Regions from separate parts of the Pseudomonas sp. P1_F7 genome, predicted to be linked through region 3. Evidence: predicted binding sites of a transcription regulator. Region 3 holds the regulator's gene; each other region holds the start of a gene.

Region 1 (6,332 bases), on a different contig from region 3:
CAACTGGACGCTTACTGCGAACACCTGCGCAGTGAGCGGCAGGTGTCACCGCACACGCTGTCGGCCTACCGCCGCGACCTCGATAAAGTGCTGGGCTGGTGCGTCAAACAGAACATCGGCAGTTGGACAGCGCTGGACATTCAGCGCCTGCGCAGCCTGATTGCCCGCCTGCATGCCCAAGGCCAATCGTCCCGCAGCCTGGCGCGATTGCTGTCGGCCGTTCGCGGGCTCTATCACTACCTGAACCGCGAAGGCCTGTGCGACCACGACCCGGCCAATGGCCTCGCGCCGCCGAAAGGCGAACGCCGCCTGCCGAAAACCCTCGACACCGACCGCGCCCTGCAACTGCTGGAAGGTGGTGTGGAGGATGACTTTCTCGCTCGCCGGGATCAGGCGATTCTCGAGTTGTTCTATTCCTCCGGCTTGCGGCTGTCGGAGCTGACGGGGCTCAATCTCGATCAGCTCGACCTGGCTGACGGCATGGTCCAGGTACTCGGTAAAGGCAGCAAGACCCGTCTGCTGCCGGTAGGAAAAAAGGCCCGCGAAGCGCTGGAGCAGTGGCTGCCATTGAGAGCCATGGCCAACCCGGCGGACGATGCGGTGTTTGTCAGCCAGCAAGGCCGCCGCCTCGGCCCCCGGGCGATCCAGGTGCGGGTCAAGGCTGCCGGCGAGCGCGAACTGGGGCAGAACCTGCACCCGCACATGCTGCGGCACTCCTTCGCCAGCCATTTGCTGGAATCCTCCCAGGACCTGCGCGCAGTGCAGGAACTGCTCGGGCACTCGGACATCAAGACCACGCAAATCTACACCCACCTGGACTTCCAGCATCTGGCAGCGGTCTACGACAGCGCCCACCCACGGGCCAAACGCATGAAAGGCGACGATTCATGAGCATTCAGTTGATCACCTTCGACCTCGACGACACCCTGTGGGACACCGCACCCGTCATCGTCAGCGCCGAAGCCGTTTTGCGTGAATGGCTGACCGAGCACGCGCCCAACCTGGGGGCGGTGCCGGTGGAGCATTTGTGGACCATTCGTGAGCGCGTATTGAGCAACGAGCCTAGCCTCAAGCACCGCATCAGCGCATTGCGTCGGCGCGTGCTGTTCCATGCACTGGAAGAGTCTGGCTACACCCATGCAGAAGCCTCGGATCTGGCGGACAAGAGTTTTGAAGTGTTTCTGCACGCTCGCCATCAGATCGATGTGTTTCCGGAGGTCGAACCGACCCTGGAAATCCTCGCCAACCACTACGCCCTCGGCGTGGTAACCAATGGCAACGCCGATGTGCGCCGGCTGGGGCTGGCGGACTACTTCAAGTTTGCGCTGTGCGCCGAAGACATCGGCATCGCCAAACCCGATGCGCGATTGTTTCATGAGGCGTTGCAACGGGGTGGTGCAACCGCTGAAACCGCGGTGCACATCGGCGATCATCCGGGTGATGACATTGCCGGGGCGCAGCAGGCGGGATTGCGTGCAATCTGGTTCAATCCGGCGGGCAAGGCATGGGAAGCGGACCGATTGCCGGATGCGGAGATTCGCAGCCTGACCGAGTTGCCGGCGTTGCTGGCGCGGTGGAGCAAAACTTCGGCCTGACACAAAACCTGTGGGATCACCACAACCTCTAAATTTTTTTTCAGGCATGAAAAAGCCCGCAGCGACGGCGGGCTTTTTCAGCAAGCGGGTAGCAGGCTCAGATAGGCCGGCTGCCGTACTTGTTGTCAGGCTTCTTGGGCGGATCGGCGACCACATTGGCCTCCACTTCCTGCACCTTGCCACCCTTGGCCAAAAACTCCTCCATGGCCCGCGCGAGAGCATCGCGTTCCTTGTTCTTGGCTTCGACACTCGGCAGCTCATCGACCGATACCGCTGCCTTGGCCTTGCCTTTGGCGGTCGGAACCGGCGCATCACCGCCGTCGTCTTCAGCGACGTCTTCCGCCGCTGCTTCCAGACCTTCTTCGGTTTCGTCGTCGCCTACTTCGAGGTCGTCGTTTTCCAGATCATCGTCGCTCATGTTCTACCTCATGACTTGCGAAAAGCAGATTAGTTATAGCCCAGCTTTGCCCTCTGTCGAAGGCTGCCGGAAAAAAATCAACAGCCGCTGCTGACCAGCGGTTATGCCTCTTCACCGTGCACGGTGGCGAGGACTTTACGGGCACCGCCATGATCACGGTGCTCGCCCAGGTAAACGCCTTGCCATGTCCCCAACGCCAGCCGGCCTGCCGAAATCGGCAAACTGAGCTGACAGCCAAGCACGCTGGCCTTGAAGTGCGCCGGGAGGTCGTCCAGGCCTTCGTCGTTATGCTCATAGCCGTCTGTTCCTTGTGGGATCAGACGATTGAAAAATCGTTCGAAGTCGCGACGTACCGCCGGATCGGCGTTCTCGTTGATGGTCAACGACGCCGAGGTATGCTGCAGCCACAAATGCAACAGACCGACCCGACACGCCTTGAGTTCAGGCAGGCCGGCGAGTAACTCGTCCGTTACCAGATGAAAGCCCCTGGGCCTCGCCCGCAAGGTAATCAGAGTCTGTTGCCACATACAGTTCTCCGCACGTTCGGGGCGCATTCTAGCGCGCTCTGGGAAAAAACAAAGGCCCTAATATTCCTTGAATCCTGTAAGCCTTCGACCGCACAAAAACACCCGGCGCAAACATCGCAAAACCTGTAGGAAAAAACCTTTCAGCTCACCCTTTCAATGATAAATTTCAGACAAAAAAATGCCCGGCAAGCCGGGCAAGTTTTTATGTGCGTACTTACAAGTTGTAGCCGCGTTCGTTGTGAAGCGCCAGATCGATGCCGACTGCTTCTTCTTCTTCGTTGATGCGCAGGCCCATGACCGCATCCAGCACCTTGAGGATGATGTACGTGGCGATCGCGGTGTAGATCACCGTGAAGCCCACGCCTTTGCACTGAATCCACACTTGTGCGGCGATGTCGGTCACGGTGCCAAAGCCACCCAGGGACGGCGCGGCAAACACACCAGTCAGGATTGCACCGAGGATACCGCCAATACCGTGTACGCCGAAGGCGTCCAGGGAGTCATCATAACCGAGCTTGCGCTTCAGGGTGGTCGCGCAGAAGAAGCACACTACGCCAGCCGCCAGACCGATTACCAGCGCGCCCATCGGGCCAACGGTGCCAGCAGCCGGGGTGATTGCCACCAGACCGGCAACCACGCCCGAAGCGATGCCCAGTGCACTAGGCTTGCCGTGGGTGATCCACTCGGCAAACATCCAGCCCAGCGCAGCAGCGGCGGTAGCGATTTGAGTTACCAGCATCGCCATACCGGCGGTGCCGTTGGCCGCAGCGGCGGAACCGGCGTTGAAACCGAACCAGCCGACCCACAGCATGGCCGCGCCCATCAAGGTGTAACCGAGGTTGTGCGGCGCCATCGGCGTGGTCGGGAAGCCTTTGCGCTTGCCCAGCACCAGGCAGGCAATCAGACCGGCCACACCGGCGTTGATGTGCACCACGGTGCCACCGGCGAAGTCCAGAACGCCCCAGTCCCACAACAGGCCGCCGTTACCGGACCAGACCATGTGCGCAATCGGCGCATATACCAGGGTGAACCACACGCCCATGAAGACCAGCATCGCGGAGAACTTCATCCGCTCGGCGAAGGCGCCGACAATCAACGCCGGGGTGATGATTGCGAAAGTCATCTGGAAGGTGACGAACACCGCCTCAGGAAACAGCGCCGCAGGCCCGGTCAGGCTGGCTGGCGTGATGCCGGCGAGGAATGCCTTGCCCATGCCGCCGAAGAACGAGTTGAAGTTGACGACGCCCTGCTCCATGCCCGTGGTGTCGAACGCGATGCTGTAGCCATAAATGACCCACAGGACACTGATCAGACCGGTAATGGCGAAGCACTGCATCATCACGGAAAGAATGTTTTTCGACCGAACCATGCCGCCGTAGAACAGAGCGAGGCCGGGAATGGTCATGAACAGCACCAAGGCTGTAGAGGTCAACATCCAGGCGGTGTCGCCGGAGTTGAGGACTGGGGCCGCCACTTCGTCTGCCGCCAAGGCAAGGCCGGGCATTACGATGGACAACAGGGCTCCTAGCCCTGCGAATTTACGCAGAGTCATATTGTTTTCTCCTGGGGCGTTGGGTTTGTGGCGGCTTAGATAGCGTCGGTATCGGTTTCGCCGGTACGGATGCGAATCGCCTGTTCCAGATTGACCACGAAGATCTTGCCGTCACCGATCTTGCCGGTGTTGGCAGCCTTGGTGATGGCCTCGATTACCCGGTCCAGATCCTTGTCGTCGATGGCGACGTCGATCTTCACCTTGGGCAGGAAATCGACCACGTATTCCGCGCCGCGATACAGCTCGGTGTGACCCTTCTGCCGACCAAAGCCTTTGACTTCAGTGACGGTAATGCCCTGCACGCCGATCTCGGACAGCGACTCGCGTACGTCGTCCAGCTTGAACGGCTTGATGATGGCAGTGACTAGCTTCATGAAAACTCTCTCCCGAATTGGTGGACTTGCCCCAGGAAAACAAACCCGTCTCAAGTCTAAGCGCAGTGCCTGGCTTTGTAACGCATCGTCGGCCCTGACCTGCCCGTCCGACGCTCCTCACGAAACACTCCCCCGCTTCGCTTGGCGCACTGCGTTCGTCACAGTGACTGCATCAGTGCATGGGTCATCAGGGTCTAAGCAGAAAGCTTGCCATCTCCACAAAAACTACTGTTTTCAAGCCTTTACCCGCAGATGACTGCTACTTCGCAACAACACCCGACGCGATACGCACAACAACGGTGCGACACCGCCCGTCCCCATGCGCGAAAAGCGTGCATCCCTTGCCCGCGCAAATGACTATAGACACTGCGTGATACACTGCCCGGCATTGTTTCCAGGACATTGCCCATGCTCGCGCCAAAAGATTTCCTCGACGCCCTCACCGGCACCGCCTCCCGCCTCTTCAGCGGCAACACGCCTCTGCCGAAAGCTGAAATCGAAAGCCAGTTCAAAATGCTGCTGCAGAGCGGCTTCAGCAAACTGGATCTGGTGAGCCGGGAAGAATTCGATAGCCAGATGGTCGTGCTGGCACGCACGCGGGCTCGGCTGGAGAGCCTTGAGGCGAAGGTGGCGGAGCTGGAAGCGAAGCTGAATCCGCCGACTGAATAAATTCTGATGTGAAATGCAGTCCCCCTGTGGGAGCGAGCCTGCTCGCGATTGAAGGTCGGCACGACCTTGCACTTCACCTGTAGGAGCTGCCGCAGGCTGCGATCTTTTGATCGCAAGCCCCGCAACAATCCCGGCAACGTCCTACAAACATCACACCGCCGTCCGATTGCGCCGCAGATCTCCGGTTCCTAAGCTCACCCTCAGCTGAATGTTCAGCACTGGGTTTGGCGACCCGGAAGCTAAAGGAGCATGACGACCATCGACGCAAGTCATGGCGGTTGTGCGTGGGAGATCTCCGGGTCTGCCGGGTTCCTTTTGCTCCGGTTCGCCAACCCGCGTACAACTGCCACCCAATTGTTTGGCGACAATTGCCGGCAGCCCTTAAGCAAAAGGAGCTGTATCAATGAATCGAGATGATGCTTACCTGATTCCGCAAGTCTTCACCCGCCACAAACTCCACCTCCACGCCCTCCTGATACAAAACCAACCCTGGTTCAGCGCCCGCGACCTAGGGCGACTGCTACGCATCTACCTCAACGACCGCCAAGTCCGAAAACTCGACCCCGACCAATACCAAACAGCCAAAACCCTCATCCACGGACATATCGAAAACACCCTGCTGGTCAGCGAATCCGGCGTCTACGCATTACTGGTCTACCACTACTGCCCCGAGTACCGAGCTCTGCGTGAATGGCTCACCCACGAAGTTGTTCCCGCCCTGCGAGATGCCCAATACCCCACCACAACCGAACGCCCGCAACTGAGCCTGCTCAACTGGCCGGAAATGTCGTTGAGCCTGCTGCACTGGAACAACCAGCCGTGGATTCGGTTGCAGGATGTGCCGCAGATGATGACAGAGCAGGAGCAGGCAAGACGCCCGGTAAAACCGTGGTGGAAGCGGGCTTCACTCGTCTTGCAGTCGCTTTGAATATTTAACGTTCAACCACGCTCGATCTGGGCTGAGCGCAACTCGTAGGTCGATTGCAGATTCAGCCAGAACTCGGGCGTGGTGTTCAGGTTGATGGATAGCTTTTGCGCCAGACCAACACTGACACCGCTCCGCTGATTCACAACATCGCTTATTTCCGCCTCCGGGTCGTTCAACGAGCGAGCCAGAGCATCGGTTGTAACGCCCAGTGGCTTCAAAAACTCCTCGCTGAGAATTTCGCCAGGATGAATCGGGCGCATCCCATTCCT
Region 2 (6,332 bases), on a different contig from region 3:
ACGACTTCGCGAAACAGGCGGACTTGAGCGGGCACGAACACTGTCCAGGGGGAAGCGCCCTCGCAGCGAACCTTGACCGTAACCCGCCCCAGCGGCTTGGGACTCTCAAGCGTGGCTGTCAATTCCTTGTCGCACATGGGCATGTGCATGCGCGGATCGAGCGGGTTGACCTGGATCTCGTAGCGACCTTCCGTTTGACTGGTAGCCAGATAGTCTTCTACGGTGAATTCAAGAAAGCCCTGAGTGACGCCGATAAGCATGTCAGGCAAGGTAACCGCGTCAGCAAGGGCAGGGCTGCCAGCGTTGAACAGGCAAACAGCCGCCAGCACGCCGAGCAATCTGCGGTAGGGTGTGGTAAGGCGTCGGAAAAATGTCGGTTCTTTGTTCATAACGATTAAAAAAGCAAGCGCCGTGCCGTTTAGTGATGAAGGCGCGTCGCAACAACACTTGGCGTTGGTGTAGGAGTCTGGGCATGGCTGGTGTAATGGATTCGGTAAACCAGCGCACGCAACTGGTGGGGCAGAATCGCCTTGAGCTGTTGTTGTTCCGTCTCGACGGCCAGCAACTGTACGGGATCAACGTGTTCAAGGTTCGGGAGGTGCTGCAATGCCCCAAACTGACGCTGATGCCCAAGTCCAGTCCTGTCGTGTGCGGCGTGGCGAACATCCGGGGGGCGACCATTCCGATCCTTGATCTGGCAATGGCGACTGGCTCCGGTGCGTTGAAGGACAAGAACAATCCCTTCGTGATCATCACGGAGTACAACACCAAGACCCAGGGATTCCTGGTCCGCTCGGTGGAGCGCATCGTCAACATGAACTGGGAGGAGATCCATCCGCCGCCCAAGGGCACCGGGCGCGATCACTACCTGACGGCGGTGACGCGGGTCGACAATCAGTTGGTCGAGATCATCGACGTCGAGAAGGTGCTGGCGGAAGTGGCACCGACGCCGGAGGCGATTTCCGTGGGTGTGGTGGATGTCGAAACCCGGCACAAGGCGCTTTCGTTGCGCGTGCTGACGGTCGACGACTCGTCGGTGGCACGCAAGCAGGTCACGCGTTGCCTGCAAACGGTGGGCGTCGAAGTGGTGGCGTTGAACGACGGTCGGCAAGCGCTGGACTACCTGCGCAAACTGGTCGACGAGGGCAAGAAGCCGGAAGAAGAGTTCCTGATGATGATCTCCGACATCGAGATGCCGGAGATGGACGGGTACACCCTGACGGCGGAAATCCGCAACGACCCGCGCATGCAAAAGCTTCATATCATCCTGCATACTTCGTTGTCGGGGGTATTCAATCAGGCGATGGTCAAGAAGGTCGGTGCCGATGACTTCCTGGCCAAGTTCCGTCCTGATGACCTGGCATCCCGGGTAGTCGACCGGATCAAAGCAGCAGATATCAGCTAGGGGTTCGCACCCCTGGCAGTCAACACGATTTAAGAGGCGGCATCATTGTCTACGGGTAATTTGGATTTCGAACAGTTCCGGGTATTCCTGGAAAAAGCCTGTGGCATTTTGCTCGGTGAAAACAAGCAGTACCTGGTCTCCAGCCGTCTCAACAAACTGATGGAACAGCAAGGCATCAAGTCTTTGGGTGAACTGGTTCAGCGCATGCAGACCCAACCGCGCAGCGGTTTGCGCGAGCAGGTGGTGGATGCCATGACCACCAACGAAACCCTGTGGTTTCGTGACACCTACCCGTTTGAAGTCTTGAAAAACAAGGCGCTGCCCGAAGCGATCAAGGCCAGTCCCGGCCAGCGCCTGCGCATCTGGTCGGCGGCGTGCTCGTCGGGCCAGGAACCCTATTCGCTGTCGATGTCCATCGACGAGTTCGAGCGGGTCAACATGGGGCAGTTGAGGATGGGCGTGCAGATCATTGCCACCGACCTGTCCGGCACCATGCTGAACAACTGCAAGACCGGAGAGTACGACAGCCTGGCCATCGGTCGCGGTCTGTCGCCCGAGCGCCTGCAGCGTTATTTTGACCCGAAAGGGCCGGGGCGCTGGGCGATCAAGGCGCCGATCAAGAGCCGTGTGGAATTCCGTTCCTTCAACCTGCTGGACAGCTACGCGAGCCTCGGCAAGTTCGACATCGTGTTCTGCCGCAACGTGTTGATCTACTTCTCCGCCGAGGTGAAGAAGGACATCCTGTTGCGGATCCACAGCACGTTGAAGCCGGGTGGGTACCTGTTCCTCGGTGCTTCCGAAGCGCTGAACGGTTTGCCGGATCATTACCAGATGGTCCAGTGCAGCCCGGGGATCATTTACCAGGCGAAGTGATGCAAAGGCCTGCGGCAGCTCCTACAGGGATAGGTGTTTACCTTCACAAGCGGCAGAAAAGCGGCATCCGGCGGAAAACCGTTGCCGCTTTTCTGGCATTGCCGCGTTGCCATGGCCGGCAAAGCCCCGGTTTCCGGGGGGGGTTGAATTGGCATGGGGCTTGCTAAGTTGATCCTACGAAAAATCAGGTCACCCGAAGGTTTCCCGACATGAGCATCAGCTTCGATAAAGCGCTCGGTATCCACGAACAAGCCCTGGGCTTCCGCGCCCAGCGTGCCGAAGTCCTGGCCAACAACATCGCCAACGCCGATACCCCGAACTACAAGGCTCGGGACCTGGACTTCTCGAAAGTGCTCGCCGAGCAGAACGAGAAAACCAAAAGCGGCACCTTCGCCTTGAACATGACCAACAGCCGTCACATCGAAGCTGAAGGTCTGGGCAATGGCGACGAGTCGTTGCTGTATCGCACACCGATGCAACCGTCGATTGACCAGAACACCGTGGACGCTCAGCTGGAACAGTCGAACTACGCGGAAAACGCGATCGGCTTCCAGGCCAGCTTCACCCTGCTCAACAGCAAATTCAAAGGGCTGGTGTCAGCCCTTCGCGGAGAGTAAGCCATGTCACTGTCCAGTGTTTTCAACATTGCCGGTAGCGGCATGAGTGCGCAGACCACGCGTTTGAACACCGTCGCTTCGAACATCGCCAACGCCGAGACCGTCTCGTCGAGCATCGACCAGACCTACCGCGCGCGTCACCCGGTATTCGCCACCATGTTCCAGGGCGGCCAGAGCGGTGGCAGCGACTCGCTGTTCCAGAGCCAGGACGCCGCCGGTCAGGGTGTGCAGGTGCTGGGTGTGGTCGAAGACCAGAGCAACCTCGAAGCGCGCTACGAGCCGAACCATCCGGCGGCCGATGCCAAGGGCTACGTCTACTACCCGAACGTCAACGTGGTGGAGGAAATGGCCGACATGATTTCCGCGAGCCGTTCGTTCCAGACCAACGCCGAAATGATGAACACCGCCAAAACCATGATGCAGAAGGTCCTGACCCTCGGTCAGTGATAAGGGGCGACTCAGATGAGTGTTACCGATTCCACCAGCGGTTTGAGCCTCAACGACATCCTGGCCAATTCCTCGATCAAGACCAACACCACGACTGACGGCCTCGCGTCGGCAACCGGCAGCGCCACGGGCAAACAGGCCCTGGGTAAAGATGCGTTCCTGCAGTTGCTGGTGACCCAGCTGAAAAACCAGAACCCGCTGGAGCCTCAGGACAACGGTGCGTTCGTGGCCCAGTTGGCGCAGTTCAGCAGCCTGGAAGGCATCACCTCGCTCAACGACACCGTGAGCGGCCTGGCCAGCAACTACAACTCCTCCCAGGCATTGCAGGCGTCGTCACTGGTGGGGCGTTCGGTCATTGCACCCGGTGACAAGGCCGTGGTCGACACGTCGAAGAGTCTCAGCGGTACGGTGGTGGTGCCATCGTCGGTGGCCGCCGCCACCCTGAAGATCACTGATGCGGACGGAAAGACCGTACGCACCATCGACCTGGGCGCTCAGAAAGCAGGCAACGCCAGTTTCATTTGGGACGGCAAGAATGATGCGGGCGAAACGGTAGCTGCAGGCACTTACACCTTCGGCGCTAGCAGCACGATCGATGGGCAGTCCGTGGCGTTGATCACCAACCTGCCAGCGACCGTCAACAGCGTGACCATCAGCCAGACTGGCGGTGAGTTGATGCTCAATCTGGCCGGGCTGGGCACCATCGCTCTGTCCAAAGTACAAACCATTGGTATGTAAAGCCGACTAACCCGGCACAAAGGAGTGGATTATGTCTTTTAATATCGGCCTTAGCGGTCTCTTTGCATCCAACAAACAACTGGACGTGACCGGCAACAACATCGCCAACGTCGCGACCACCGGTTTCAAATCGTCCCGTGCAGAATTCGAAGATGTGTACTCGGCAACTCGCCTGGGCACCGGCAGCAAGACCGTCGGCAGCGGCGTGCGCCTGGCCAACGTTTCCCAGCAGTTCGGCCAGGGTGACGTGAGCAACACTGGCAACGTGCTCGACATGGGTATCCAGGGCAATGGCTTCTTCGTCCTGAGCGACAGCGGTTCGCTGACCTACACCCGTGCCGGTACGTTCAAGACCGACAAGGATGGCTACGTGACGAACAGCGACGGTACGGCCCGTCTGCAGGGTTATGGCGTGGACTCCAATGGCAAGATCCTCAATGGCGTGTTGACCGACCTGCGGATCGACACCTCCAATCTGGCGCCGAAATCCACCAGCACCGTTTCGTCGATGATCAACCTGAACTCTACGGCAGCGGTGATTGACCAGACGGTTGCTACCAACAAGTTCAATCCGACCAAACCGGAAACTTTTACCAAACAGTTCAGCACCCCGATTTTCGACACTCAGGGAAACCAGCACACCATGGATCAGTACATGGTCAAGACTGGGCAGAACATTTGGGATACCTACACCCTGATCGATGGTCGTAACCCGGACGGCAGTGATCCTGCGCTGACGGCTCCAATCGCTTCGACCATGTCGTTCGATTCCACCGGTAAACTGACGTCGGTCAGCACGCCAGTGACGCCTCCGACCACACTGCCAACCGCGACTATCAGCAGTGACCTGAAAATCACCAGCTGGACCCCGGGCAGCGTCACCAATGGCGTCTGGACAGCCAACGGTGCCGCAGCCGATCCAGCAGGCGTGACCATCGCCATGGGCAACACCACCCAATTCAACGCCGACACCGCGCGTTCGATTCCATCGCAGAACGGTTATGCCACTGGTCAGATCACCAACCTGACCATCGACGGCAGCGGCGTACTGCTGGCCAACTTCAGCAACAACCAGACCCAGCCAATCGGCCAGATTTCGTTGGCCAGTTTCACCAACGAACAAGGTCTGCAGCCGGTGGGTGGCTCCAGCTGGAAGGAAACCTACACCTCGGGTATTCCGGGCTACGATGCTCCGCAAACCGGCACCTTGGGTTCGATCGCTTCCAACTCTCTGGAAGAGTCCAACGTCAACCTGACCAACGAACTGGTCGACCTGATCCAGGCGCAGAGCAACTACCAGGCGAACGCCAAGACGATCTCCACCCAGAGCACCATCATGCAGACCATCATTCAGATGGCTTGATGCTCGATTGTGCTGTGCAAGGAGCCCCTCGAAAGAGGGGTTTTTTGTGCCTGTGAAGAACGGAAAAGATCGCAGCCTGCGGCAGCTCCTACATGGAACGGCGTACGCCCTGTAGGAGCTGCCGCAGGCTGCGATCTTTTGATCCTGGTTTCCTACAGGCAAAAGAAAACCCCCGACCCGCCAAAGGCTGATCGGGGGTTTCGAGTAAGCACCTTGCGGTGCTTACCGGCTCAGCTTATTGGCAAGCTTCGCAATCCGGCTCGTCGATGGCGCAAGCCTTCGGCACTGGAGCAGGGCCGGCAGGCGCTGCCAGGACCGAGTCGTCACCGTGGTTGCCGCCGCTGGAAACAGCGTTCAGCTTGCCGGTGTTGATGGTCGACTTCTCGGTGCTGGTCGCGGCCAGGGCGCGGAGGTAGTAAGTGGTTTTCAGACCACGGTACCAGGCCATGCGGTAGGTCACGTCCAGCTTCTTGCCCGAAGCGCCAGCGATGTACAGGTTCAGCGACTGAGCCTGGTCGATCCACTTCTGACGACGGCTGGCGGCGTCAACGATCCACTTGGTGTCCACTTCGAACGCGGTCGCGTAGAGCTCTTTGAGTTCTTGCGGGATGCGCTCGATCTGCTGCACCGAACCGTCGTAGTACTTCAGGTCGTTGATCATGACCGAGTCCCACAGACCGCGAGCCTTCAGGTCACGAACCAGGTACGGGTTGATCACGGTGAATTCGCCCGACAGGTTCGATTTCACATACAGGTTCTGGTAGGTCGGTTCGATCGACTGCGAGACGCCGGTGATGTTGGCGATGGTCGCGGTCGGTGCGATGGCCATGATGTTCGAGTTACGAATGCCTTTCTGTACACGGGCACGAACCGGTGCCCAGTCCAGGGA
Region 3 (6,332 bases):
GCAATATGCGCAGACCGAGCAAGACGTTAGAATCGACGGCGCTGGCGGTGTATCGACTGGCAAGGGAATGAAAGCGTATTTGAAAGAAAGCAGGATACACCTGCTATCGAACGTAAGAGGACAGTATGAGGCTCGTTAAAACCCTCCCGATTTTGCTCAGTCTGGGCGCAGCACTGGGAAGCGTGAGTGCCTGGGCTCTGCCGGAAGATCAACAGCAGCCTATCCGCATTCAGGCCGACGATGCCCAACTGGACGACAAGCAAGGTATTGCTACCTATAAGGGTGACGTGATCATCACCCAAGGCTCGATGAAGGTGACCGGCAACACCGTGACCATCACCCGCACCCCGACTGGCGACATCGACGTGGTGACATCGGTGGGCAACCTGGCGTACTTCGAGCAACTGCAAACCGCTGGCGATACCAAACCCGTTCAGGGCTGGGGCGTGACCATCCAGTATCACGCCACACAAAACCGGGTCGTGCTGATTGACAAGGCAAAAGTTGTCGACAAGGACAACAACGTCACCCAGGGCGAGAAAATTGTCTACGACACGGTCAAGAAGCTCGCCAGCGCCGGTCGCGCCACAGGCAGCAAGGTCACCGAGGCGCGCCCGCGTATCGACATGGTGATCCAGCCGAAGAAGAAAACCGACGAGAATAAGGCCCAGTAATGGCAACTCTGAAAGCTCAGCATCTGGCCAAGAGCTACAAGAGCCGCCAGGTCGTGCGTGACGTCAGCTTGTCCATCGACAGCGGCCAGATCGTCGGCCTGCTTGGCCCGAACGGCGCCGGCAAGACCACCTGCTTCTACATGATCGTCGGCCTGGTGCAAGCCGACCAGGGCCGCGTCCTGATCGATGACCTGGACGTCAGCCACCAGCCGATGCACGGTCGCGCAAAGGCCGGTATCGGCTACCTGCCGCAAGAAGCATCGATCTTCCGCAAACTGTCGGTGGCCGACAACATCATGGCCATCCTCGAGACCCGCAAGGAGCTCGACAAGGCCGGTCGTCGCAAGGAGCTGGAAAGCCTGCTGCAGGAATTCCACATCAGCCACATCCGCGACAACCTCGGCATGAGTCTGTCCGGTGGTGAGCGCCGTCGCGTGGAAATCGCCCGCGCCCTGGCCACCAACCCGAAATTCATCCTCCTCGACGAACCCTTCGCCGGCGTGGACCCGATTTCGGTCGGCGACATCAAGCAGATCATCTACCACCTCAAGGCCAAGGGCATTGGCGTGCTGATCACCGACCACAACGTTCGTGAAACCCTGGATATCTGTGAAACCGCCTATATCGTCAATGACGGTCAACTGATCGCCGAAGGCGACGCTGAAACCATCCTGGCCAACGACCTTGTGAAGGAAGTGTATCTGGGCCACGAATTCCGCCTGTAGGACACCGAGGTGCCAGACTGGTCGACGAGCGCTTGTCTCGATAAAAAACAACTCTTTTTTATTGTTACAGTGCTCTAGGCAAACACTACAGTTTCAGGCATATAATTTGCTTATGTTTGGCGCCCTGGCGCCCTGTAGTGGATGGCGCATGTGCGCCGGCGAATAAGGTGTTAAGCCCCTGCCATGAAACCATCGCTAGTCTTGAGAATGGGCCAGCAGCTGACGATGACACCGCAGCTGCAACAGGCCATCCGCCTGCTCCAATTGTCGACCCTGGACCTGCAACAGGAAATCCAGGAGGCCCTGGAGTCCAATCCGATGCTTGAACGCCAGGAAGAAGGCGACGACTTCGACAATTCCGACCCCTTGGCCGACAACGCCGAACAAAAGCCCAACACTGACATCCAGGAGCCCTCTTATCAGGAAAGCGCCCCGACGGTTGATAACCTCGATGAAGGTGACTGGAACGAGCGTATCCCCAACGAACTTCCCGTCGACACTGCGTGGGAAGACGTTTACCAGACCAGCGCCAGCAGCCTGCCCAGCAATGATGATGACGAGTGGGACTTCACCACCCGCACTTCGGCCGGCGAAAGCCTGCAAAGCCACCTGCTGTGGCAACTGAACCTGGCCCCGATGTCGGACACCGATCGCCTGATCGCCGTGACCCTCATCGACTGCATCAACAATCAGGGCTACCTGGACGAAACCCTCGAGGAAATCCTCGAAGCCTTCGATCCGGAACTGGACATCGAACTGGACGAAATCGAAGCCGTCCTGCACCGCATCCAGCAATTCGAGCCCGCCGGCATCGGCGCCCGCAATCTGGGCGAATGCCTGCTGCTGCAATTGCGCCAACTGCCCGCCAAGACCCCTTGGCTGGCCGAGGCCAAGCGCCTTGTCACCGATTATATCGACCTGCTTGGCAGCCGCGACTACAGCCAGTTGATGCGCCGCATGAAGCTCAAGGAAGATGAGCTGCGCCAGGTCATCGAGCTGGTCCAGAGCCTCAACCCGCGCCCGGGCTCGCAGATCGAGTCCACCGAAGCCGAGTACGTCGTTCCTGACGTTATCGTGCGCAAGGACAACGAGCGCTGGCTGGTGGAGCTGAATCAGGAGTCGGTGCCACGGCTGCGGGTCAACGCCCAGTACGCCGGTTTCGTGCGCCGCGCCGACACCAGCGCCGACAACACCTTTATGCGCAATCAGTTGCAGGAAGCCCGCTGGTTCATCAAGAGCCTGCAAAGCCGCAATGAAACCCTGATGAAGGTTGCCACCCAGATCGTCGAGCATCAGCGCGGGTTCCTCGAATATGGCGACGAAGCCATGAAGCCGCTGGTCCTGCATGACATCGCCGAAGCGGTCGGCATGCATGAGTCGACGATTTCACGGGTGACCACCCAGAAGTTCATGCACACCCCCCGGGGAATTTATGAACTGAAATATTTTTTCTCCAGTCACGTAAGCACCTCCGAAGGCGGCGAATGCTCGTCCACGGCGATCCGCGCGATCATCAAAAAACTGGTTGCCGCGGAAAATCAGAAAAAGCCGTTGAGTGACAGCAAGATCGCTGGTTTACTGGAGGCACAAGGCATTCAGGTGGCTCGCCGCACCGTCGCCAAGTACCGCGAATCCCTCGGGATCGCGCCTTCGAGCGAACGCAAGCGGTTGATGTAGAGCCACGCCACAGCGTTCCAGTGGTAGATCATCTGATCTACCGCTTTATGCACTGGCAACGAAGGAGAAGCTGTATGCAAGTCAACATCAGTGGACACCAACTGGAAGTGACCGAACCTCTTCGCACCTACATCGGCGAAAAACTCGAACGATTGGAGCGACATTTCGACAAGATCACTAACGTGCAGGTCACGATGACCGTCGAGAAGCTGAAACAGAAAATCGAAGCCACGCTGCATATTCCCGGGAATGAAGTGGTCGCCAACGCGGAACATACTGATATGTACGCCGCGATCGACGCACTCACCGACAAGCTGGATAAACAACTCAAAAAGCATAAGGAAAAGACCCAGAGCCTCCTTCAGGGCGCAACAGGTCGTTAACACTCCCAACCCATGATCCGACTTGAAAGTATCCTGACCCCCGGCCGTTCCCTGGTGAACGTGCCGGGTGGCAGTAAAAAGAAAGCCCTCGAACAAATTGCCAATCTTATCGCCCGCGAAGTGCCGGCTCTGGAGATGCAAGATGTCTTCGAGGCGCTGATTGCCCGTGAAAAACTCGGCTCCACCGGTTTTGGCAACGGCATCGCTATTCCACATTGCCGCCTCAAGGGCTGTGTTTCGCCCATCAGTGCATTGATGCACCTGGACGCCCCTATCGATTTCGACGCCATCGACGGCGCGCCGGTTGACCTGCTGTTCGTACTGCTGGTCCCGGAAGCCGCCACCGATGCGCACCTTGAGCTGCTGCGACAGATCGCCAGCATGCTCGACCGCAAGGAAGTTCGCGAAAAACTGCGTCATGCTGCAAGCAACGAAGCCCTGTATCAGGTTGTCCTGGACGAGCAAAACGGTCAGTAATCATGCGCTTGATCATCGTCAGTGGCCGTTCCGGCTCAGGTAAAAGTACCGCCCTCGACGTTCTTGAGGACAACGGCTACTACTGCATCGACAATCTGCCTGCCGGTCTGCTGCCGGAACTGGCTGAACGAGCATTGATTCATACCGAGCTAGTGCAGCCGCTGGTCGCCGTTTCCATTGACGCCCGCAACCTGCCCAGCCACCTATCCCGCTTCCCCGAGCTGCTCGAAGAAGTCCGCAGCCGCCACATCCAGTGCGATGTCCTGTACCTGGACGCCGACGAAGAAACCCTGCTAAAGCGCTTTTCGGAAACCCGCCGACGTCACCCCCTGAGCAACGCCAACCGCTCGCTGGCCGAAGCCATCAGCGTCGAGAGCGTCCTGCTCGGGCCGATTGCCGACCTCGCCGACCTCAAGATCAACACCACCAGCCTGAACCTGTATCAACTGCGCGATACCATCAAACTGCGCCTGTTGAATCAGCCAGAACCCGGCACTGCGTTCCTGGTGGAATCCTTCGGATTCAAGCGTGGCATGCCGGTGGACGCCGACCTGGTGTTCGATGTGCGCTGCCTGCCCAACCCTTACTGGAAACCGGAATTGCGCGAGCAGTCCGGGCTCGATCAACCGGTTGCCGAGTATCTGGCGGCACAGCCGGATGTCGAAGAGATGTTCCAGGACATTTCCACATACCTGCTAAAGTGGCTGCCTCGTTTTGCCGCCAGCAACCGCGCCTACGTCACCATTGCCATCGGATGCACTGGCGGACATCACCGCTCCGTCTACCTGACCGAGCGTCTGGGGCAGGCGCTGCAAAAATCCCTGAAGAACGTCCAGGTTCGCCACCGCGACCTCAGCTAAAGGATTCACACCGCGATGCCTGCTCTGGAAATCGAAATTATCAACAAGCTGGGCCTGCATGCCCGCGCTTCTGCAAAATTCGTTGGGGTGGCGGGTCAGTTCCCGTGCCAGATCCGGGCGGGTCGTACACCAGAGTCCATGGTCGATGGCAAAAGCATCATGGCGATGATGATGCTGGCCGCCGGCAAAGGCACCACGATCCACTTGAGCACAGAAGGCGAGCAGGAACAGGAAGCGCTGAATGCGCTGGTGGCGTTGATCAACAACTTCTTCGACGAAGGCGAGTAACCGCTACAGAATCCTTTCCCGGTGATTTTGTGGCGAGGGAGCTTGCTCCCGCTGGGGCGTGAAGCGGCCCCAACCCCTATCATCGCAATACATCAGATACACCGCGTTTGTGTCTAGTCCTGAAACAGGTGTAAACCCTATTCAGGACGGGACAAAGGCAATAAAAAAGGCGCGGTCCATGAGGATCGCGCCTTTTTGTACAGCGGCCCTGGCTTAGCTACCCGCCACCGTCATCCGCTCGATCAGCACCGAACCTGTGCGAATGTTGCTACGCAACTCAAGATCGTTACCCACGGCGACAATCTGTTTGAACATGTCGCGCATGTTGCCAGCGATGGTCACCTCCTGAACCGCGAACTGAATTTCGCCGTTCTCGACCCAGTAACCCGCCGCGCCCCGGGAATAATCGCCGGTGACCATGTTCAGTCCCTGGCCCATCAACTCAGTGACCAACAGCCCGCGTCCCATGCGCCGCAGCAAGGCCGCCTGGTCTTCATCGCCATGGGTGACGAACAGGTTGTGCACGCCGCCGGCGTTGGCCGTGCTCGGCATGCCGAGCTTGCGGCCGGAGTAGGTGCCGAGGATGTACGACACCAATTCGCCTTTTTCGACGAACGGTTTGGCGTAGGTCGCAAGGCCGTCGCCATCGAACGCCGCACTACCCAATGCCCGCATCAGGTGCGGACGTTCGTCGATGGTCAGCCACTCCGGAAACAGCTTCTGGCCGAGAGTGCCCTCAAGGAACGAAGACTTGCGATACAGGCTGCCGCCGGAAATCGCCGACAGGAAACTGCCGAACAGCCCCCCAGCCAACTCTGCGGAAAACAGCACCGGCACCTCGCAAGTCGGCACCGGACGCGCCCCCAGACGGCTGGCCGCCCGCTGTGCAGCGCGCTGGCCGATGCTGACCGGGTCGGCCAGAAGATTGCCCTGCCGGTTCACGTCGTACCAGTAATCGCGCTGCATCTGGCCGTCCGCTTCGGCGATCATCACGCAGCTCAGGCTGTGACGAGTCGATGCGTAACCGCCGATAAACCCGTGGCTGTTGCCGTAGACGCGGCAGCCCTGATGGGTGCTGAGGGTGGTGCCGTCGGCGTTCTTGATCCGGCTGTCGGCGGCAAACGCCGCGGCTTCACAGGCCAGGGCCTGCTCGATGGCTTGCTCCGGAGTAATGTCCCATTGATGGAACAGGTCGAAATCCTGAATATCCCGCGCCATCAGTGCGGCATCCGCCAGGCCCGAGGCTTC

Evidence for each region. The regulator sigma-54, encoded in region 3, starts transcription at its own class of promoters, with help from an activator protein. The targets are predictions, from matches to a motif close to ANTGGCATNNANNTTGCTNT.
Region 1: the regulator sigma-54 is predicted to act here: its motif matches at 4,662-4,681, upstream of glnK (P-II family nitrogen regulator).
Region 2: the regulator sigma-54 is predicted to act here: its motif matches at 2,426-2,445, upstream of flgB (flagellar basal body rod protein FlgB).

What each region holds. Positions count from the first base shown of each region.
Region 1 is NZ_JBFUBR010000014.1:6,560-12,891, reverse strand. Features, by position in the region: gene xerC (tyrosine recombinase XerC) at 1-891, shown strand, start outside; gene AC1D1M_RS21000 (HAD family hydrolase) at 888-1,595, shown strand; gene sutA (transcriptional regulator SutA) at 1,693-2,013, opposite strand; gene AC1D1M_RS20990 (secondary thiamine-phosphate synthase enzyme YjbQ) at 2,115-2,540, opposite strand; gene AC1D1M_RS20985 (ammonium transporter) at 2,755-4,092, opposite strand; gene glnK (P-II family nitrogen regulator) at 4,128-4,466, opposite strand; gene AC1D1M_RS20975 (accessory factor UbiK family protein) at 4,875-5,135, shown strand; gene AC1D1M_RS20970 (BRO-N domain-containing protein) at 5,539-6,063, shown strand; gene AC1D1M_RS20965 (HigA family addiction module antitoxin) at 6,075-6,332, opposite strand, start outside.
Region 2 is NZ_JBFUBR010000004.1:428,277-434,608, reverse strand. Features, by position in the region: gene flgA (flagellar basal body P-ring formation chaperone FlgA) at 1-389, opposite strand, end outside; gene AC1D1M_RS08245 (chemotaxis protein CheV) at 473-1,405, shown strand; gene cheR (protein-glutamate O-methyltransferase CheR) at 1,451-2,278, shown strand; gene flgB (flagellar basal body rod protein FlgB) at 2,488-2,895, shown strand; gene flgC (flagellar basal body rod protein FlgC) at 2,899-3,342, shown strand; gene flgD (flagellar hook assembly protein FlgD) at 3,358-4,080, shown strand; gene flgE (flagellar hook protein FlgE) at 4,112-5,443, shown strand; gene AC1D1M_RS08215 (ribonucleoside-diphosphate reductase subunit alpha) at 5,679-6,332, opposite strand, start outside.
Region 3 is NZ_JBFUBR010000010.1:45,180-51,511, reverse strand. Features, by position in the region: gene lptC (LPS export ABC transporter periplasmic protein LptC) at 1-139, shown strand, start outside; gene lptA (lipopolysaccharide transport periplasmic protein LptA) at 126-674, shown strand; gene lptB (LPS export ABC transporter ATP-binding protein) at 674-1,399, shown strand; gene AC1D1M_RS15610 (RNA polymerase factor sigma-54) at 1,583-3,076, shown strand; gene hpf (ribosome hibernation-promoting factor, HPF/YfiA family) at 3,151-3,459, shown strand; gene ptsN (PTS IIA-like nitrogen regulatory protein PtsN) at 3,472-3,936, shown strand; gene rapZ (RNase adapter RapZ) at 3,939-4,796, shown strand; gene AC1D1M_RS15590 (HPr family phosphocarrier protein) at 4,812-5,084, shown strand; gene pmbA (metalloprotease PmbA) at 5,298-6,332, opposite strand, start outside.